4 regions of the Paenibacillus hubeiensis genome follow, and region 2 is predicted to be linked to each of the others. Evidence: riboswitches for the same ligand, from Rfam matches in the RefSeq annotation. Region 2 holds a riboswitch; each other region holds the start of a gene.
The links. A riboswitch is a leader RNA that binds a small molecule or an ion and turns the genes downstream of it on or off. The one in region 2 is predicted to bind cyclic di-AMP.
Positions count from the first base shown of each region.

Region 1: linked by a shared signal. The riboswitch ahead of RSX24_RS30280 (resuscitation-promoting factor) and the one ahead of RSX24_RS31390 (C40 family peptidase) in region 2 are both predicted to bind cyclic di-AMP.
Region 3: linked by a shared signal. The riboswitch ahead of RSX24_RS07540 (3D domain-containing protein) and the one ahead of RSX24_RS31390 (C40 family peptidase) in region 2 are both predicted to bind cyclic di-AMP.
Region 4: linked by a shared signal. The riboswitch ahead of RSX24_RS02720 (C40 family peptidase) and the one ahead of RSX24_RS31390 (C40 family peptidase) in region 2 are both predicted to bind cyclic di-AMP.

Region 1 is NZ_JAVYAE020000022.1:49,587-54,980, reverse strand. It holds gene RSX24_RS30290 (HD domain-containing protein) at 1-1,055, shown strand, start outside; gene RSX24_RS30285 (TatD family hydrolase) at 1,179-1,949, shown strand; cyclic di-AMP (ydaO/yuaA leader) riboswitch at 2,190-2,442, shown strand; gene RSX24_RS30280 (resuscitation-promoting factor) at 2,710-3,897, shown strand; gene rnmV (ribonuclease M5) at 4,048-4,593, shown strand; gene rsmA (16S rRNA (adenine(1518)-N(6)/adenine(1519)-N(6))-dimethyltransferase RsmA) at 4,599-5,394, shown strand, end outside.
Region 2 is NZ_JAVYAE020000026.1:21,175-26,568, reverse strand. It holds gene RSX24_RS31400 (M1 family metallopeptidase) at 1-511, shown strand, start outside; gene RSX24_RS31395 (hypothetical protein) at 522-1,364, shown strand; cyclic di-AMP (ydaO/yuaA leader) riboswitch at 1,617-1,754, shown strand; gene RSX24_RS31390 (C40 family peptidase) at 1,759-2,229, shown strand; gene RSX24_RS31385 (GNAT family N-acetyltransferase) at 2,508-2,960, shown strand; gene RSX24_RS31380 (c-type cytochrome) at 3,152-3,508, shown strand; gene rbsK (ribokinase) at 3,641-4,621, opposite strand; gene RSX24_RS31370 (4a-hydroxytetrahydrobiopterin dehydratase) at 4,666-4,962, opposite strand; gene RSX24_RS31365 (hypothetical protein) at 5,152-5,394, opposite strand, start outside.
Region 3 is NZ_JAVYAE020000002.1:182,580-187,973, reverse strand. It holds gene RSX24_RS07560 (DUF350 domain-containing protein) at 1-232, opposite strand, end outside; gene RSX24_RS07555 (PspA/IM30 family protein) at 336-1,001, opposite strand; gene lpdD (prenylated flavin chaperone LpdD) at 1,106-1,474, opposite strand; gene RSX24_RS07545 (polysaccharide deacetylase family protein) at 1,626-2,441, shown strand; gene RSX24_RS07540 (3D domain-containing protein) at 2,504-3,166, opposite strand; cyclic di-AMP (ydaO/yuaA leader) riboswitch at 3,176-3,371, opposite strand; gene RSX24_RS07535 (amino acid ABC transporter ATP-binding protein) at 3,607-4,329, opposite strand; gene RSX24_RS07530 (ABC transporter substrate-binding protein/permease) at 4,316-5,394, opposite strand, start outside.
Region 4 is NZ_JAVYAE020000001.1:599,499-604,892, forward strand. It holds gene RSX24_RS02705 (GNAT family N-acetyltransferase) at 1-88, opposite strand, end outside; gene RSX24_RS02710 (alkaline phosphatase family protein) at 791-2,398, opposite strand; tRNA gene RSX24_RS02715 (tRNA-Leu) at 2,692-2,776, opposite strand; cyclic di-AMP (ydaO/yuaA leader) riboswitch at 3,107-3,238, shown strand; gene RSX24_RS02720 (C40 family peptidase) at 3,245-3,709, shown strand; gene RSX24_RS02725 (carboxymuconolactone decarboxylase family protein) at 3,834-4,163, opposite strand; gene RSX24_RS02730 (hypothetical protein) at 4,295-4,513, opposite strand; gene RSX24_RS02735 (hypothetical protein) at 4,657-4,986, opposite strand; gene RSX24_RS02740 (xanthine phosphoribosyltransferase) at 5,084-5,394, opposite strand, start outside.

The sequences.
Region 1 (5,394 bases), on a different contig from region 2:
AGTTTGAACGAAGCCATTATCCTGATTGGCCAAAAGAAGAAAAGATTGTGGCCCTTTGTGCAGCATTGCTGCATGATCTGGGGCACGGTCCATTTTCCCATTCCATTGAAGAGGCATTCGATATGCATCATGAAGATTGGACCTGTCGTATTATTCTTGGCGATACCGAAGTGGGGGCGATTCTGAGAAGGTATGCTTCCGACTTTCCGGAGAAAGTCGCTTCCGTGATTCAGAAAACATACGACAAACCTATTGTGGTCAATTTGATCACAAGCCCTCTGGATGCGGACCGAATGGATTATTTGCTGCGCGACGCCTATTTTACGGGCGTAAATTATGGGACGATCGACCTTGATCGAATTTTGCGAATGTTGAGGCCCTACCATGGCAGAATCGTCGTCAAGGAGTCGGGCATGCATGCGGTGGAAGATTACCTGATGTCCCGTTATCAGATGTACTGGCAGATCTATTTCCATCCGGTAACACGAAGCTCTGAAATCATTCTTAGGCAAATATTCAAACGGGCCAAACAACTGATGAAGCAGAATTTTAACTTCCGTTTCATGCTGGATCCCCTGCCGCAGCTGTTTGAGGGGTCGCTCTCGGTCAAGGAGTATTTGCAATTGGATGAAGCGCTCATCCAGACCGCCTTTATGCAATGGCGTAAGGAGAACGATGCCATTCTTCGAGAACTGTGCGAACGCTTCATGGATCGCAGGTTGTACAAATACGTAGAGATTGAACAGCATGACGTAGCGTTAATGGATGACATTCGGAAGGCCTTCGCCGAAGTGGGACTGGAGCCCGAGTACGATGTCGAAATTGATTTTCCAACTGATCTTCCGTATGATGTGTTTCGTCCGGACGAATCGACGGAGAAACAGATTTTGCTGCTGGATCGCCAAGATAAATTGCATGAATTATCCGAGGTATCCGATATTGTTCGTTCGATTAGCGGCATACAGCGTGGAAAGCATCATCTGTATTATCCGCAGGATAAAGTGGATGCCGTTCTTCACCATCTTCCAGCCCATATACGCCGTTATTTTTCTTGAAGCTGCACTTATTTTTTTTATGATACAGTAATCTGCTTTAATGGAGAGTAAATGTAGATCGACATAATTTTGTAATTCATTATTTTTTTCCGGACAGACCATTAAAGAGAAGGAGATGTAACCATGATGTTATTCGACACTCACACGCACCTGGATGCGCCGCAATTCGACGAGGATAGGGAGGAGGTCATTCAACGTGCTGTCGACGCTGGCGTCGGACGCATGATTAATGTCGGTTTTAATCGGGAAACTATTCCATCCACCATGAAGCTTGCCGAAACGTACGAGTTTATCTACGCCGCGGTCGGATGGCATCCCCAAGATGCCATCACCATGCAGGAGGGCGACCTGGAATGGATCGCTGATTTGTGCAAACACGAAAAAGTCGTAGCCATTGGCGAGATCGGGCTTGACTACTATTGGGACACCTCCCCCAAGGATGTTCAGCATCGCGTTCTTCGCCAGCAGATCGGATTGGCTCGCGAGCTGAAGATGCCTATTGTCATTCATAACCGGGACGCGCATGAAGACATTGTGAGAATTTTGCGTGAAGAGAAGGCGTCAGAGGTCGGCGGTGTGATGCACTCGTTTTCGGGGAGCTGGGAAACGGCAAAACTTTGTCTGGATCTGAACTTTGACCTTTCCTTCGGTGGACCGATCACGTTTAAAAATGCCAAGCAGCCAAAAGAGGTACTCGCCAAGGTGCCGATGGACCGGTTTTATATCGAAACCGACTCCCCTTATCTTACTCCTCATCCATTTCGAGGAAAGAGAAATGAGACGGCTCACGTTCGCCTCGTGGCTGAGGCAGCTGCCGAAATCAAGGGTGTATCGGTCGAGGAAATTGCGGCAATTACAAACAAAAATGCCATGGGACGTTTTGGGATTCGTTGAAAATCGGAGTAATTCAGGTGAAAAAACGAGCTAGACGGAGTGAATTTGCTTTTTGATCCAAATAAACGAAGTTTATTACAATATTTTAACCAAATATTTAGAAAAACGTAGTTGAATGCTGCTTTACAACATGCATCGAAACAGGATATCATCTTTTCAGTGAATTGTTGCGTGGAAAAAGGACAGATGTTCGGGGGATAGCAAAAGGGACTCTTCCTTGAACGCAGCGTTTACTTTCATGAACCAGTCTCGCTGAGTCTCCGAACACGGAGAGCGGGGGAACCAATAGGGCTTGAATATCGGTGAAATTTCCCGATCCGCGTCATTCGCTGACCCAAAAGCAGCGGATGGACTGCGAAGCCGTATTTGATTTCTTCTTTGGGTCTCGGGGTGAATTCAAGGGTATCCGCCATGAGCGGGTGACCGGAGATAGGGCGGCTCTCTTTCGTCCGAACCCGACAGCTAACCTCGCAAGCGGAAAAAGAGAGGTAATCTCGTGCATGAATTTCCGATATTCAAAATCATTCGGAAGCCACGAAAGAGTCCTCTTAGCTCTTTCTTTGGCTTTTTTGTTTTTGAATAAAAGAAATGCGGTCATCATAGAGTTCTTTTTAGGATGACTGATCTCATGTTGCGAAGAAGGGTTCATGGTGCAGAGCCGGTTGTTGTTTTGACCCGTTCTGTAGAAAATTTCGGTATAGTCGCGTCAAAGACATCATGCATTACTTTAGACGGCGGGGCTATGAAGGAGGACGGAGAAGTGGGCGCATTCCAACCAGAGGAGACCCATGAGTCACGATCATCCAGTAAGTCTTACGCGTTGAGGTGGAAGCATGAGAACTTGCGTCAAATTGCGTTGATCGCTATTTTCTCAATCGCACTTACAATCATGATCTTGTTAGTCGTTTATGGTCAGGCCGGAAAACAAATATCACTGGTGATTGACGGCAAATCTCAAGAGGTTGAGACTCGTACAGGATTGCTTCAGGAATTGCTGGATGAGCAATCCATCACGGTAGGGCCTCACGATGAGGTATCCATGCCATTGAACGGGTCCATTACGGATGGCGATCGCATCGTCATCGAGCGTGCTGTTCCAGTTAATGTTACGGCAGACGGAGACACCAAGACTCTGTATACAACGGATGCATCGGTGGAAGAAGCCATTCAAAAGGCGGGCATCACCGTAGGGAATGAAGACAAAATCTATCCAGCCTTGGATACTTCGATCAAGAAAGATATGAAAATTCGCGTAGTGCGGGTAACAAAGCGTACAGTCGACGTTGAACAGCCGATCGCATATAAAGTGGTCAAAACGGCTGACCCGAGCCTGTACAAGGGTGACAATCGAGTCATCGTGAATGGCAAGGAAGGCACATTGGTGCAGCATATCGAAAAGGTATTTCAGGATGGAGAATTGGTCTCCAAAAAAATGGTCGGCAAGACGGTGACTACGAATCGCGTGGATAAAGTCATTGCGGTGGGAACCAAAGCAAAACCGGTTGTCAAGGAAGAGCCTGTGGTTCAAACCGTATCGGCCCAAACTTCGAAAACTAAATCGGCTACAACGGCAAGCTCGACCAAAAAGTCTGCTTCGGGCAGCAAGGTCATCACGGTTTCGGGCACGACGTTCAAATATTCCAAAGTCCTCAAAAACGTAACCATGACGGCGTACTCCGCCGAAGAACCGGGAATCGGAACCAAAACGGCTTCCGGTACGAAGGTAACCGAAGGACGCACCATTGCCGTGGATCCGAAAGTGATTCCGATTGGTTGGTGGGTTTACATCGAAGGCCTCGGCTTCCGTCGCGCAGAGGATACGGGAGGGGCAATCAAAGGAAACAAAATCGATGTTTATTATGATAGCGTGAAGCATGCCCTGAACTTCGGAAGAAAGAAAGGCAAGACGGTATATGTCATCGGTCCGGTGAAGCCGGAACTGAACTAAAATCGTTTTACTTTAAATAGGGAATGCTATAAAATAGTGCATGATTGAATCATGCGGAATATGCGGCAGTGGGAGCAAATGCTTTTCACGTCGTTTGCCAGAGAAGAGGGTCCTCCTCTTCTTTTTGCGTTAGAAAGGGAGAAATCGAACATGATAAAAGAAGTGATCGTGGTGGAAGGCCGTGACGATACGGTAGCGATTCGGCGGGCGGTGGAAGCCGACACGATAGAAACGGGAGGATCCGCCATTAATGATCGCATCCTGAGTCGCATTGCGCTTGCCCAGGAGAGACGGGGAGTCATCGTGCTGACCGACCCGGACCATGCCGGAGAGCGCATTCGCAAAATTATTGCGAATAAGGTGCCAGGCTGCAAGCATGCGTTCATTCCGGAAGCGGATGCTACCCGCAAGGGCGATATTGGCGTGGAGAATGCTTCGCCGGAGGCGATCCGTCTGGCGTTGTCCCGCGTTCATACATCGTATGAAGGGGTTCCTAGCCTGATTGACTGGGAAGATCTGATCGAGGCGGGATTGATCATACATCCCAGGGCTTCCGAACGCCGGATGCAGATGGGCAATCTGCTGGGTATCGGCTATTGCAACGGCAAGCAGTTTCACAAGCGGCTGGGCGTGTTCCAGATTACCCGGGAGGAGTTCCTGGCCGCTCTGGCAAAAATTGAACGTGAAGGAATGTGAGGAGCATGAAGGGCATGGAAGAACGGTTGGAAATTGCTACACCCAAACGCACGAAGGAAATTATCGCTCGACACGGATTTTCCTTCAAAAAAAGTCTGGGCCAAAATTTTCTGATCGATCAGAATATTTTGAATAAAATCGTAGACGCTGCCGATCTGGACGAGTCCAAGGGTGCATTGGAGATCGGTCCCGGCATTGGGGCATTGACAGAACGCCTGGCTCGCGTAGCGGGGACTGTAACAGCCGTAGAGATTGACCAGCGGCTGCTGCCGATTCTAGACGAGGTTATGGAGCCGTATTCCAACGTAAGAGTGCAGCATGGAGATGTGCTGAAACTGGATCTGGCGGAGCTGTTCCGCAATGATTTTGGTTCGGTGGACAAGGTAAGCGTGGTGGCCAACCTGCCTTATTACGTGACCACACCCATCATGATGAAGCTGCTCGAGGAGAAATTGCCGGTAGATCGCATCGTGGTCATGATTCAAAAGGAAGTGGCAGAGCGCATGGCGGCTGCTCCGGGCTCCAAGGACTACGGCAGCCTTAGCATTGCGGTTCAATACTACAGCGAACCGGAGCTGGTTTGCATCGTGCCGCATACTGTCTTTATTCCGCAGCCGAATGTCGAATCGGCTGTCATCCGGCTGAAGGTCCGCGATGAGCCTCCTGTTCGGGTTCCGGACGAAGCATTCTTTTTCGAAGTGGTTCAGGCTGCTTTTGCGCAGCGGAGAAAAACGATATCGAACAATCTCAAAGCCAGATTTTTCACCAAGGAAAATCGGGAACAAGCCGATCAATTGCTTG
Region 2 (5,394 bases):
AACGATGGAACGCATTCTTTCGACCTACGTCAAAAAGTACCGGTTCAAACATCCTTCCTCCACGGATTTTCAGAGGGTGGTGGAACAGGTCACGCGAGCCTCGTGGTCCGAATATTTCAACCAGTACGTATACGGCAGCGGCATGGCCGACTTCGCGGTTGAAAAAATCTCGGTGAAACCCGTGCAAAAGGAAGGTAACACCTGGTATGAATCGTCTATCACGGTCCAGAAAAAAGGCAGTGATTACAAGGGCGTGCCCGTTCGGATCGTGTTTGAAGACGGCCACGTCGTGAACAAGCAATGGGATGGACGGGAAGAGCGGATTACTTACCGTCTCACTTATTCTTCTCCCGTCTCCTGGGCCATGACCGACCCGCTGTACAGCATGGTGCTGGAGAACCGGCATATGAACAATTTTTTAAAAGCCGGCCTGGATGAGCCCGTCCAATTCCGCTGGAGCCTGGGCGCAACCAAACTAATAGAAGCCATTTTCGGAGGTCTGACATGGTGAGGTGGAAACAGTGAAAGCTAAAATACGCGAAGGCTGGTTTCTCGTCCGCCAGCACATGTTCATTGCCGCGCTTTTATTCTTGTATCAATTGGTCTGGGGTTACTTCCTGTTCCGGATGGTACAGTCGGCAGTCGTGCCGCTCCTGCGGCGCTATCCCGAGCCTGAAGCGGGCGAACTCAGCACATTATTGTTCAAAATGGAAAGCCAGCTCAGCCTGTCTGCCCATCCGGAAGTACATCGATACCTTTGGATTCTGGGGGCCATGCTGCTCTTGCGGATGCTAATCAGCCCCCTGATCCATGCCGGCCTGATGTACTCGCTGCAGCATTTCGAGCAAACGGATGAACGTATCCCGTTTGTGAAAGGCATTCGCCAGCTTTGGAAGCCGATCCTGCTCCTGCAAACGGTCCGGACCTTGCTCATCTTGTTGCCCGGCTACTGGCTTCTGCCAAAGCTGTATGCCATTCTGATGGACGGGTTCCATTCACTCGCCCTGCTGATGCCCGGGATTCCTTATATCGCCGGCTGGATCGTCTATGGCTGGATCGTGCATCATGCCTTGTTGTACATGCAGTTCGGGGTCTCGGCTCCAGAAAGCCATGAACCGATAAAAAGCGCGTTCCACGCGCTGTGGATCGCGCTCCGGAGCATTATGACCGTGACGGGCATTGCCCTTATTCTCGGTGTTTTCCACCTGCTCCTCTTCGGCGCATTCACCTCGTTCTCCTGGTGGTTGACCGGTCTTGCCGGACTGATCCTGCAGCAAACCTATCCGCTTGCACGCTGCATCCTCAGCCTGTGGAAAATATGCGCTCATTTTCGCCTTTGGCAATCCAAGCTCGCCAAACATTAAGTCAGAGGGTTGGCGAGCAAATTTGTTACCATCTCCATGTTAACTTTTATTTATAAAAACGCTTTAAAATCAGCAATCCCCGACCTTTCCCCGTCTAAGGTCGGGGATTTTTTTGCTAAATTTGCTGTTAAACGTTGCCAAACAGGTACACCTCTGTTACAATATTCCCAGTGATCTTTTAGTAACAACTTTGTAATCTTTAACTTCATAATTGTAACTACTTAAAATTGTCATATTGATTTCACAGGTGCACATCATGATAAGCCAAATTCCTGGCACCTGGGAAGCGGGGGAACCAGTTATGGGTGAATTGATCTTGCTACAGAGGGATCATAGGGGACCTTCAACCGAATCCTTAAGCTAACCTCGCAGGCGTTGGAAGGGGAAAAATCTTTTGTTTAAGAAGAAAATCACCGCAGCTGTACTCAGCCTAACATTCGCACTATCGCTTGGGGCAGGAAGCGCATTCGCAGATTCTAAAATGGATGAAGTCATTGATTCGGCAATGGGAACTACATATAAAAGCGGTGGAACAACCCTTAGCGGTTTCGATTGCTCAGGATTCACGCGTTATGTATTCGACAAGCTGGGCATTGATTTGGCACGTCAATCAAGCGCTCAATATGAAATGGGCGATTCGGTATCCCGCATGGAAATGAGACCAGGCGATCTGGTATTCTTTAACACGACAGGTAAAGGCGTTTCCCACGTCGGCATCTTTGTCGGCGAAGGCAAATTCGCACATTCTTCTTCATCAAAAGGTGTAACTATCAGTTCCCTGAGCGAAAACTATTGGGCTGACCGTTATATCGGCGCCAAACGCATTATGAGCACGGACGCATATGAGACGCTTGCACTCGACTAAGGACAAGCTAGGCAACGTCATACTGTAACGAAGCTTGAACAAAAACCGTTGGCATCATTCTCCGCAGGAATGATCCCAGCGGTTTTTTGCATGCGTCCGTGCCCTTATGATGATTTTACCCATCCTGTTATAATATAAACGGCGAATGGCGTATTATGAATATATATAACGGAATAGACAGGACTTTTGTTTCACTTTTTTCAAAGCTTGTCCTGTTTCGCATCAGGAAAGGAGGCACGGTGGTGTACGAAGGTTCAACCACATTCAACGTTATTCCGATGCAGGAAGAACACGGCGAACAGATCTGCAGTTGGGCATATGATCCCCCGTACAACATCTATGGGTTCCTTCCTTGGGAACAGATGAAGGCGCTTGAGATCGAATTTGGGGATGATCGGCTAAGACGAGAACAATATGTCGCCGTCCTCACGGAGCATGGCGAATTAGCGGGATTCGCGCAATACTTTCCGCTGGAAGGCGTAACGCGCATTGGTCTCGGGATGAGGCCGGAGCGCTGCGGACAGGGCCAGGGCATGGAGTTCGTGGCAGCCATCGTCCAGGAGGCCCGGCGCCGCAATCCTGAAAATGAAATCGATCTGGAGGTTCTGACCTGGAATCATCGGGCCATTCGGGTGTATCAAAGGGCAGGATTTGCGATTCACGACACCTATGAACGAATGACGCCGGAAGGAATGAAGCTTTTTCACTGCATGGTTTATGAAGGCTTTTAATTCTACCGGACGGCCGCCTCTCTATTAGTCGGTTGAATTGAATGATATGTGAACCAGCATCGCAAATCCTGCAAAGGTGTAATTGGTTATGATAATTTCCACAAAATGCTATGCTCTCCCACCCGGTTCCGGTATAATGAGATGGACAGTTGGAGTAAGATGATCTTTCATTCTGGAGGGGGACTTAAGGGATGCACAAATGGATCATGAGCGGAATATTTTTTGCAGCATGCGCGTTGGCAATCGTGTTAATGTTTACGCTTCCAGGGAAAGAGGAGGTGGCTGAGGAGGCCAAACCCACCATGCCGGAAGTCACGATGGACGCTGCCCAAGCGGAGGCGACCGTCAAAGCCAACTGTATCTCCTGTCATGGAGATCAGCTTCAAGGCGCCGTTGGCCCCAATCTGCAAAAGATCGGAAGCCAGGACGACGTGGACAAAATCTACTCCGTCATTCTCAAGGGCAAAGGCGGCATGCCTTCCTTCAAAGGCAAGCTGAAAGAAGAGGAAATCGCCAACATTGCGATGTGGTTGTCGGAGAAGAAATAATACGCAAGCATGGCCCTTCGCATGGGGTGCACATGCAGAAAGGCTCACGGCCCTCTATTGAAGGATCGTGAGCCTTTTTCCATTGCAAACCATAGGCAGCACGGCTGCTGCAGCGCCAAGCCTTGTAGAAGGCTATTTGGACGTTCGCTCCGCGAGGAATGCCTCTACCTCGCGTGCCGTCGGCATCCCGGACTGGGCGCCTAGCTTGGTCACCGACAACGCTGCCGCGCCCATGGCGAAGCCTACGGCCGCGTCCAGCGTTTCGCCGCGCGCCAGGGCTACCGCCAGCGCGCCGTTGAAGCAATCGCCGGCGCCGGTCGTGTCGACGGCGCTCACGGCATAGCCGGGCGCACGGCATGCGCCGGCTTGCCCTGCCTGTACGCGGCCGCCTGGCGCAGCCGCGTAGGCAGCCCCCTCGGGGCCGAGCGTCGTGACGACGGCGGCCCCGAGGGATGCGGCGAGCTCTGCGACCGCCGCATCGACGTCTTCCGGCCGGAGGTGGTCCCGGCCGGTAAGCACGGCGAGCTCGCTGCGGTTCGGCGTAATCACGTCGACGCACCGCAGGAGCTCCTCAGGCAGACCCGGCACTGCGGGAGCCGGGTTGAGCACCACCAGAGCGCTGCCTTCGGCCGCGAGCTGAGCCGCGCGGGTCACCGCAGGCAGCGGAATCTCCAGCTGAAGCAGCACGGCCGCCGCTTCCTTCAGGCTTTTTGCCGCATCAGCCTCATCCATCATTTCCGGCACAACGCTCCCGTTCGCCCCAGGAACGACGATAATTCGGTTATCTCCACCTGACAGCCAGATCGAGGCTGTACCGGTCCCGATTTCATCCAGTACGCGTACCTGAGCAACGTCTACCCCGCTTTCGGTCAAGCTGTCCATCAATCTCTGGCCGAAACTGTCGTCGCCGATGGCGCCGATGATCGTTGTCTCGGCGCCAAGACGCGCGGCTGCCACAGCCTGGTTCGCTCCTTTGCCCCCGGCCAGGTAATGGAGCTCCTCTCCGGTCACGGTCTCGCCTTCTTCCGGAATGATATCCGATTTCACGACCAGATCCATGTTCAAGCTGCCCACGACAGCAATATGAGGCCTCATCTGATTCTGTTCTGACATGTATGCTTCACTCATTTCCAGCCGTTATGCAATAACCGTTTCAGTTATTCCGAGCTCATTTTCTCGAAAGCTTCATTATACTGTTCCGCTTCCTTGATATCGACCGAAGTAATGCCGCCTTCGTCCCATGACGTCAATCGCAGTGTCACGGTCGTATAGTCGATCGTAATGAAAGGATGGTGATTGAACGCCTCCGAGATCGCGGCTACTTCATCCACAAACGCAATCCCCTTCATGTAACTGGAAAAAACGAACTTGCGTACAATCCAGCGTCCCTCTTCCAGCTCCCAGCCTTCCAGCCTTTCCAAATACGCTTCGATCTCCTCTTGCGAAAAAACCATGTGTCATCTTCCTCCCCTTTGGACGGAAATTATAGGCATCCTTCCGTACTCCCGCTCGCATTTCCATGACTATTATCTTACCACGGCGAAGCCTTTAATCCAACCAGGACGCGGTTTCGCAGCGATGCCGGCTCGGATTCGAAAGCATCACCTTTTGTGTTCACCACAACAAAGATAAATATCCCATGGTCAGATCAACGGAACAAAGGTCAGTTCCTCTTCTCCGATCAACACGTTAATTCGGTGCAGGTCCTTGTCGTGCATGACGACGCCGCTCCCCACCGGTATGACGGGCTGTGTGCCGAGCGCATAGAACAGATCCTCCGCCAAAGCTTCATCGACCTCCAGTTGCTCTGGAGCATCCAAACGGGTCCAGTCCTCTTCGTCCATTTCGAAAAAAACATACCGGTCCGGTATCCGGCCGATCGCCCC
Region 3 (5,394 bases), on a different contig from region 2:
CCGATACAAGCAAGGCTTCACCCAGATGTCCTGCCGTCGAAATCGAAGTGGCAAGCACGTAGCCCTGCGCAAACAGCTTCATGACCATTCGCGTCGTCACAGCCATGTTTCCGGCCTTCACTTCGGCAAAATCCTTATATTTTGTAAACAAGGAATCCACGAACATCAATATAAAGAGCAGCACTGAGCCTGAAAGCGTCCAGACCAACATCGCCAAAATGTTCAAATCCATTTACACAGCCTCCAAAGTTCAACATAACCCACATTTAAAAGCGAAGAAGAAACCATGTTTCTTCTCCGCCAGATGGGTACACACACTCTCGATCGTTCGAATCTTATTTTTCGTACTGTTTCAATAAAGCGGCAAGTTCATCTTCAACCGCTTGATCTTTGCCCAGTTTTTCGAACTCCTCATCGAGCGATTTGCCTTTGGATGACATTTCATTGCTGGCTTCGGCTTGAGCTTCCATTTGCAGCATTTTTTCTTCCATGCGCTTCATGCCGGCGCTCGCCGTATCGGAACTGAACCCGTTAAGAGCCTTGTTGATTTCGGTTTGCGCCTTGGCTGCGTTGTAACGAGCAACGAGGGTTTCGCGTTTGTTTTTCATCTGTGTCAGCTGTTTGCGCATCTCATCCAGTTTGCCGCGCAGATTGTCGGCTGCCGCCTTGTTCTGGTCGTAGCTGACTTTGTATTCGGCCATTTTTTCTTCAGCGGCTTTTTTCTCTTCAAGCGCCCGCCGGGCCAGGTCTACGTTCTGGGCGCGTGCAGCGGTATGAGCTTGTTCCTCGCGTTTTTTTACGAGCGCTTCCTGTTCTTCATAAAGCTGTTTGAATTTTTTCTCGATGGCGATCTGGGCTGCAACGGCTTTCTCCGCATCCTCCAGATCCTCTTGCATGTCCCGGATATATTGGTCCGTCATTTTGATTGGATCTTCTGCCTTGTCGATAATAGCGTTAATGTTTGACATCGTTAAATCACGCAATCGTTTGAAAATGGACATTTAATTTTCCTCCTAGTCGATAATACAACCCTGTATATAATTATACATACGTCGCAATCGTCTGTCCGTTTCAATTTTCAATCAAAAATTTGTGAACTGCCGTTTTAGGATTGAACGGCATCGTTCACCAAACCATTCGTATGTTCGGACGGGTTTAAATGTTCATCAAGCAGCCTTTCCGCAGTCTGCACAATTTCGTCGATTTGCATGCGCGTAATGCCATTGTAATGAATGCCCATAATGACGGTTACGGTCGTTCTGAGATGCTGCGCCGCTTTACGGGCAAGGCGCTCGCACAGTTCCTGTTCCTTATGCCCCGGAATGTGCATGACCGAACCGTTAATGCGTTCCCCATCCGGATAATATGTGGCGACTGCACCGATATGCGCTTTTCCTCCTGTCACCAATAATACGCGGTCATCCCCGGTTTGAATTGCTTGAAGCTTCATCGTTTTCAAATCGAACTCATTCATCTGCGTCCACCCAACCTTCATGTTTTATGTATTTGCTGGAATTATGAGCCTCATTCGTCGCAAAGACAATGAAACACTTCACATCCCGCATAAACCATTGCGATCCCGGGAATACCAAAAAAGAACGCATTCTTGAAAGGAGGCTGCTGTCATGCGTGTTCGCCTCAACGTGGCCATTGGGATCGTCTGCATACTGCTGTGCGTTAGTTTCTCTCCTTTGCGGCCTGCTGAGGCAATGGGAAATCATTCGGTTCCTGAAAGGGAGTCCAAGGAAACCATCCATTCATCGGAGGAAGAACAGCTGACATTGGGACAGCTTCGGCGAAAATATGCAGATACTTTCAAGACCAACGGTCCGTCGACCAAACGGGTCGCTTTAACTTTTGACGATGTGCCTGATCCTCGATTCACGCCTCAAGTGTTGGATGTTTTAAAAGAACATCATGTACGGGCTACTTTTTTCATCGTAGGCAACCGTGCTGAGAAACATCCTGACCTGGTCAAACGCATCGTGAAAGAAGGGCATGTCGTCGGCAATCACAGTTACAATCACCCCCAATTTAGCAAATTGTCCATGAGCGCATTCCGCAAACAGATTTTGCGAACCGGGGAAATCATACAGAGACTGACAGGATATACTCCAAAAATGATTCGTCCTCCGTACGGGGATATTAATGAAGAGCAGCTCAAATGGGCAGCAAGGAACCACTACAGCATCGTAAACTGGAACGTGGATTCATTGGATTGGAAGGGCATCCCCAAAGAAAAGGTCAAAGAAAACATATTATCTGCCGTCAAACCCGGCTCCATTATTCTTCAACATGCCGGTGGCGGCGTCGGGACCAATCTCAGCGGGACGGTAGAGGCATTGCCGGAGGTGATCACGGAGCTGCAAAAAAGAGGATACAAATTGGTCACTTTAGATGAAATGCTGCAAATGCCCAAAAACAGAAAAACCGTAAAATGACTGGATGCAAAAAGGTGTTCGCTTCACTCACGCTTCGTGATTGAACGAACACCATCGTCGATTTATTTCAAAATAAAGAGTTTCACGTCCTGAAACCCGAATGAACTTACGGATTGTTTGCTTCCGGGGATGAAAATATCAATGCGGTTTCCTTTGATGGCAGAACCCGTATCACGCGCCGTAGCCACAAAAGCCTGTTTAGGCAATCCCGGATGGCTGTGTCCAGTCACCAACACTTTGGTTCCGAGCGGGATGATCTTAGGATCTACCGCGATGGTACCGAGCTCAAGGTCGTTGCCGAAATAATCAACAGATCCCCACTTCCCGTTCTCGGAAGGGTCCGCCGAATACCCTGTAGCGACAACGTTCAATGTCTTGCTGTAATCAAACGTCTTGCCCCACGCCTCTACGACTTTGTCTTCATTGTTTACGTCCAGACTGGCAGCAGTTACTGCATTGGCCTGAACTTTCGATGTTGAAGCTGCAGCGGATGCGGTGCTTGTTTTGCCCGGAATGTTGATTTTCACCCCGTCATAGATATTGTACGCGGAGATGCCCGTATTTGCCTTCATCAACGTGTCGAGAGCAATGTTGTATTTCTTGGAAAGCGTATAAAAGGTATCTCCTTCTTTGGCCACATGGACGGAATCAGCGTGAGCCGGGACAGCCTGGATCAATACGGCTGCTGCTAACATGGCTGTTGCAGTTTTGACGATGCGTTTCATCGAATTAAGTCTACCTCCCTTATTATGCCTGCGAAGTTAGTTGTCGGATTCGGATGGAGGAGACCACCCTATAGGTATAGATTTACACGTATTGCTTATGTACGCCCTAATTCACCCCAAGCAGCTGCAAGGATGCGACTGCCCCTCTACTGCATCATTACTTCCCCCGCACCTTCCGTTAAGAAAGTTTCGGCACGACTAATATATCACAATATTGTAACCATGGTGCCTAGTAATTGTTACCAATCTGCGGTCGCTTCCCCTTGTAATTCAGCGTATGTCCATTGTTTCATGGGAATCCGGGGTTTCGAATGGTCGCTCGTTCCCGCATAGATGGTAACAGAAAAGTTACTTTTTCAATCCATAGCGCACCAATCCAAGCAAAAAACCATGCCTCCTTAAACAGCAGGCATGGTTTATCTTGATACTCCAATGATCGGCTAAAGAACCTTTGCCAAAAAATCGCGGGTACGTGCATGTTTGGGTGCACCGAACACTTCTGAAGGCGTTCCGTCTTCTACGATCACTCCGCCGTCCATGAACAAAATGCGATCCCCAACTTCGCGGGCAAAGCCCATCTCATGGGTTACGATGACCATGGTCATGCCGCCTTCGGCAAGACGTTTCATGACATCCAGCACCTCGCCGACCATTTCCGGATCAAGCGCGGAGGTCGGCTCATCGAACAGCATAACGTGCGGCTGCATGGCGAGCGCCCGGGCAATGGCGATACGCTGCTTCTGTCCGCCTGACAATTGGCTTGGATAAGCATTCTTTTTGTCGTAAAGGCCCACCGTTCTCAGCAAATCCTCCGCAATCTTGGTTGCTTCCTGGACGGATTGTTTCTTCACCTTGATCGGGGCGATTGTCACGTTCTGCAGCACCGTTTTGTGCGGAAACAGATTAAAATGCTGGAAGACCATGCCCATTTTTTCACGGGTTGCGTTAATGTTGTGTTTAGGGTCGGTGATGGATACCCCTTCAAAATTGATTTCACCTGAAGTCGGTTGCTCCAGCAGGTTCAAGCAGCGCAAAAACGTACTTTTCCCCGAGCCCGAAGGTCCGATGACCACCACGACTTCTCCTTTTCCGATCGTTACGTCGATGCCTTTCAGCACTTCGTTTTTTCCGTAAGATTTATGCAGTTGTTTAACGTCGATCACTTGCACTCAACTTCCTTTCCAGTCGTCCCAACAGCTTGGACAAAATGAATGTCAGCACGAAGTAAATGGCTGCGGCGATCAGGAATGGATTCAAGCCCTGATACGTAATGTTTTTGACCACGCTGGCCTGATACATGATATCGACCATACCGATCACCGAAATGATGGACGATTCCTTGATAATGGTAACGAACTCGTTACCGATCGCCGGAAGGACCGCTTTGAAGGCCTGCGGCAGGACAATAAAGCGCATCGCTGCAGCTTTGCCCATCCCCAAAGACCGAGCCGCTTCCATCTGTCCGCGGTCCACGCCTTGAATACCTGCGCGGAAGATTTCCGCCAAGTAAGCACCGCTGTTGATGGACAACGTAATAATCCCTGCCTGAAGCGGCGAGAAGTTAATGCTAAAGGTCAAAGCCAGGCCGTAATAAATGATCATCAACTGGACCAGCATCGGGGTTCCACGGATCAATTCGACGTATGCCGTACCGATCCAGCGCAGGATGGCTGCGTCATGGAGACGGAACCAACAGATGATCAGACCGATGATGACACCGAAAATGACGCCAAGCGCAGACAACAGCAAGGTATAGCCCACACCTGTTGCATAAAAGCTTTTGTATTGCCAGAACACTTCCAGAATATTCGGTGTTTTGGTTTCTTTTCCCGCCATCATTTGGCTCGCTTCGGTAACCATCTGAGGGATTTTGTTTTCGCTTTTCAGTCGGGCAAGCGTTGCGTTTACGGCATTCAGCAGTTCCGTGTTTCCTTTGCGGATACCGATGGCGGCCTCTGCTTCTTCTTCGTCCGGCACTGCAGGCGCAAGCACGATGTTGTCATCCAGGTATCCGACGGCAACGGTGTCCTCCAGAATGGCTGCGTCGATACGATTGGTCTCCAATTGCAGCACAATATCGGAAATCTTGTCCAACGCAGTCAGCTTAGCACCGGCAATCTTCTGACCGATCTCTTCTTGAATAGAGCCTTTCTGCACGCCGATCTTCTGGTTCTCCAGCTCGGCCATCGTCGGGAACTTGTCCTTGTCCTCAGCGCGTACGACGATGA
Region 4 (5,394 bases), on a different contig from region 2:
CCGCCGAATCCAGGGCAATATAGGTCGGATTGTCTTCATGGATGGCAAAGTCGCGCAAGTCCTCTTCGTATAAAAACGAATCATCCACTTCATTACGGTGCTTCCTGCAATATGCTAAAAAGCTCCCCAGAGTTTCCTGGCTCAAAGCTTCAATTCTATGATTGGTCATATGCGCTTCCCCGCCTCTACTTATATTATGAAAAAACTCCAGAGTTTCTCTGGAGTTTTGCTTATGATTTGTGGATGCGGTCGAGAGGACTCGAACCTGCAACAAAGACTAAGATACCGTGTATTAATTACGGGGTCAACCTATTTTTATTGAACAACAAACTCCAAATTGAAGTTACAGGAAGTCAAAGGTTACATTCCCATGAATGAAGAGATCGGACCGTACGCAAAATAATAACCGTTATTCAATAAGTATAACCCTTCAAAAAGGCGGTGAAATGGCATGCAATGGACGCGACTCCTGAATAATCGAGGAATCCTAATGTCGTTATTGGCTGTAGGAGTTGGATTGGCTACCTATGGGGTTACACGGCGGCTAAGATAAAACAGCAGCTACTGGCGTCCGATGATGCCACCTGTTCGAAAAAATGTTCCAGGTACAGCAGCAATAAACACCAAACAACCACCGGTATAAAAGTATACCGGTGGTCTCATGATCAATGCATGAACGCTGCAAAGATCCCTACCAAATCTGCGGGTACCTTGAACGAACTCATCAAAGAATTTGTTTATCAATACGGTCACCAATAATGAAAGAGGGCATTTGAAACGCCTTCTCTTTTCACCTGTTGCTTTTCTGGGCCTTCTTTGTTACGAGATTAAGCAAATAAGCTTTTAAGTCGACCATTCGCAAGTGTTCCGGCTTTTGGTCTGTTCCGCTGATGATCAAGGGAACAAGCGATTCCATTTTGCGAATGGAACCATGACCGCCTCCGCCCTTATGCGCAGGTGAACTGCCGCCCGTCAATTCATATCCCGGTTTTGCCGTGACAACCAAAAATTCGCCTTGGTGTGAACGGAGCGCGCTTGACAAACGTTTCAGAACATCGGGATATTGATCGTAATTCAATGAATGTGTGGCCGTGTTTATGCTTAAATCCAGCACCTCTTGATCCTGTTCGACCGTCCATGATTGGTTGTATGGATCAGTTAGATTACCGCCTGCTTTAAATTTGATCTGTTTGCCTGTTGCCCCCTGAATGGCGTATATCCATTCCTGGTCTTTCCAGGAAACGAAATCGATGCGCGGATCGCTCTTCAATACATTTGCCGTGTCTCTCAGGGATCGATCCGCTTTCAATGAATATACATAGGCCATCGTTTCATTGACGGCGAGCACGATATCCGTATCTTCCGATACGGCTTCACCCGGACGCAAAATGGTGGCATCTCCGAGCAAAGAGGGCAGATCAATGACCGGATTTTGCTTGGCAGGCAAAATCTGTGTCATTCCGCTGTCGCCTGCAATGACAAAAACGGCCTCTTTCAAGGCTTTCTCCGGAGAACCGAATGTTTCCAATACAGATTGAAGCTGCTGATCCAACTTTTTGACTCCACGAAGTCCAGTGGGACCTTTTTTATGCAACTCCCGGTCCAAGTCCGGCAAATAAACAAACAAAAAATCCGGCAATGTATTGGAGTGAATCAAATATTTTACGGCTTCAATAGCGAAGTCATTATGGATGCCCAACCGATTCGTTACACCGTCCGGCAAGTTTTTTATCCCCTGAAACGGATTAGACAACGAACCCAGGGACAACAGGTCCGGCCCTTTCACATGAATCTCTTTCGGTAAAGAAGCAGGACCTTGAATCCAATCGGGTATCGACAACTTATGATCGGACGCCCCCCTGTAAATCAGGCCGTTGATCGAACCAGACTTAAACCCTTGCCGGGCTAAGTCCTCATAGATCGTAGGCAAATCCTTGCTCAAATGACTCCCGTTCAAATGGATCAGCGCATCAGCAAGTACCCGATTCACTCCGAGCCTGAGCACTTCCATCGGTCCGGTTCCATAGTTGATCATTCTCTTGGTTTCCGCAGAGTACCACGTCAGACCTGGCACACGGTGAATGTCCGGATACGCACCGGTAAGCAATGAGCTGTCGATCGTGACGGACATCGTGGGAAAGGAACTGACCAGGTTTTTATAATATTGTCCGTGTTCGATCAGAAATTTTAATGTCGGAAGCTCCTGCTTGCCGATTCCTTGGTCAATCGCCTGAACCATCAAAGAGTCTACCATCAGGAAAATGACTTTCTTCGCATTTTCTCCACTGGCGGAATTTATTCGCATCAAATCCTGTTCTTTGGGTTTCGAGTTCTGGCATCCGATCAGCATGATCGATATAAGGATCACAGGCCACATTCGAATCCCTTTTTTCTTCATAACGGTTCACCCCTTTATGTACATTGTGTCTTGAAATCTAGGGGGTATCCGAGGTTATTTTTTCCATTATGAACATAACCAAGATGACAATTACATCCGTTCCGTGAAAAGTATGGCTGGATTCAGCACAAATACAGCGTCTCGCGGCAAATCTCTCCCGCCGCACTGGACGAAATGATGGCCAATGGCAAGCCGGTACAGCGTGACCGCGTTACACAGGCGTTCCTATAGATGAAAAAAGCTCCTGAATCTCCAAATAAGGAAATTCAAGAGCTTTCTTATGGTTATATTGATGCGGTCGAGAGGACTCGAACCTCCACGGGGGGTTAGCCCACACGGACCTGAACCGTGCGCGTCTGCCAATTCCGCCACGACCGCATATGTGGTATATCTCCGGAAATATCACGGCGACAAGGAAGAATATATCATAGAAACCGAAACTCTGTCAACACATTAACAGCCATGATGAACAGCAAAATGACGCGAAAGGAAATGGATGCTGTAGTCAGGCGACAAACTATTTATTTGTCCATTCCATTAGCTGTTGAAACGGTGGTTACTTTTTTGTAACCGAAAAACGACAGCTTTTTCGCAATTTGAGCATAAAAAATGAGAATTCCGTTAACATGGCGGTGCAGATAACCGTTTCAGAACGATTTGACAATTTCGTATTTATGCAATATCATTTCAAATGGTTACAAAATATTCATTATTCATGTGCCGAGTTTCATTAGTGAAAACGGGGGAACCATACCGGGTGAATTATTCCGATACATAGGAAATATAGGGAACCTTCTACCGAACCCTTAGCTAACTCCGTAGGCATCGAAGGGAGAACATAACATTTTGAAAAAGCTTATCCTGTCCTTATTCGGCGCAGCCGTTTTATTTACTTCCGGTGCAACAGCAACCGAAGCAAGCAGCATCAATACCGTAGTCAACAGCATGACTGGCATTCCGTACAAGTGGGGCGGCACAACAATGGCCGGCTTCGATTGTTCCGGATTTATGAGATACCTGTTTAACAAATACAGCATCGAGCTGCCGCGTACCTCGCAGGCACAAGCCAAGGCTGGCACCGCTGTTTCCAAAGCCAACCTTCGCACAGGCGACCTTGTATTTTTCAATACCACTGGAAAAGGCATCTCTCATACAGGCGTGTATATCGGTGGAGGCAACTTCGCCCATGCTTCAAGCAGCAAAGGCGTCAGCATCACCAAATTGTCCAATCCTTATTTCAGCGACCGCTACGTCACTGCACGCCGTGTAACCGGCGAATTCATGTATAACAAAATGCTTGGAAAAATTTAAACGATACCGCACTTGTTCATCCAGATCACTTGAGAAACATTGTACTCTAACCAAGAATGCCAAAAAAACCAGACAGGGCTCGAGCCTTGTCTGGTCTTTTTGGTGCAAATATGGGCTTATCGGATTAATGCAGCGCCTTCTGAACCCTAAGAGCCCCCTGAGACAGGGCGTGTCCGCCTCCAACGGCTCCGGCGACGGCAACGGCCTCCAGTATTTCCTGATCGGAAGCTCCCTTGGCACGGGCCTCCTGCACGTGGTAGAGCGTGCACACTTCATTATTCGCAAACAATCCGATGCCCAGCGCGATTAATTGTTTCGTTTTGGCGTCGATGGCGCCTGGCTGAAAACACTCGCCCGTAAATTCGTGATAGGACTTGACCACGCCGGGAAGCAAACCTTCCAATTCGCCAATCTGATCCTTGTACGCATGGACTTTATCGTTCATCAGTGTCATGTTGCAATCATCCCCTCACAGATAGGTTCCAGTCACTCACCGACCTTATCCTGTCTCCCGGAGCAGACAACTATGCCCAAACGTCCATGGTAAATCCAGTTAACCTCAGGAATAATCCTGATGGCAGACCGCTACTCCTTCAGCGGGCTTCGACGGGGTTCGCTGAAACGTTGGAAGCTGTAACGGCGATCCAGCTTGACCACTCGCCGATTTTGACGGCGAATGAGAACCTGCTCATCGTCCCACGCAACGACAATGCCTTTCACGTCGTTGGATTCCAACTCGTCGCGCACCACCCTCACTTTTTCTCCCGACAAGCGGAGCGCATTCAATTCTTCATCGCTAATCATGATTCATGGCCTCGACTTTCTATAAAATGATGGTCTGTATCTGTGCTAAACGGCAACGTGCTACAAAAAGAGACCTAAATGAAATTCATTTAGGTCTCGCGTGACTGCTGCCGTGTCATTCCTAAGTGGTTCCCTACTGAAAATTATCGCTGAGCGTGCTCTTTGCTGTCGTTCTTCTCAAACCAGAAATCAAGCACCTTGGCGGACATCACGCGTGATTCCAGGTACTCCACTTGATGCGGCGTAAATTGTTCTTTCCAAGAGAAGGACAACTCTTCGCACAAGCCCACGATCGTCAGCAGCTCTGACCAGGCAACGTAGCGTTTGTACCAGAAAAACTGCGGATGTTCAATCATATAGGGATAAAGGTCATCAAATTCCGTATGTTTACAATCCAGGGCACGTTCAAAATGAACTTTTGATTCAGCCAGCTTATCCATAAAAAACTGTTCTGTTGCCGGTTGGTTTCCCATGGTGTTGCCTCCTCTCCCTAACATAACCCCATTATAAAACAAATGCACGGTCATGCAAAGGTATAGTTAAGAAAAAATGAGTCTTTCCTTCGAATGGTCAACATTCCGAATCGTCAAACTGCACGGTACCGTTCTCCAGGGAACGGATCCGAACCAACGCTTCCACCGGAACGCCCAACTCGCGAATGGTGCGTGCGCCGGCCTGAAAGCATTTTTCCACCACGACTCCGAATCCGACCAGCTCAGCCCCCGAACGCTCTATAATTTTGATGATGCCGCGCGCGGCATCCCCATTGGCAATGATGTCGTCAATGAACAGGATTCGATCATTTTCCCGGATGAACTCGCGGGATACCATTATATCGGTTACGATTCCTTTGGTAAAGGAAGGTACGCGCTCACAGTAGG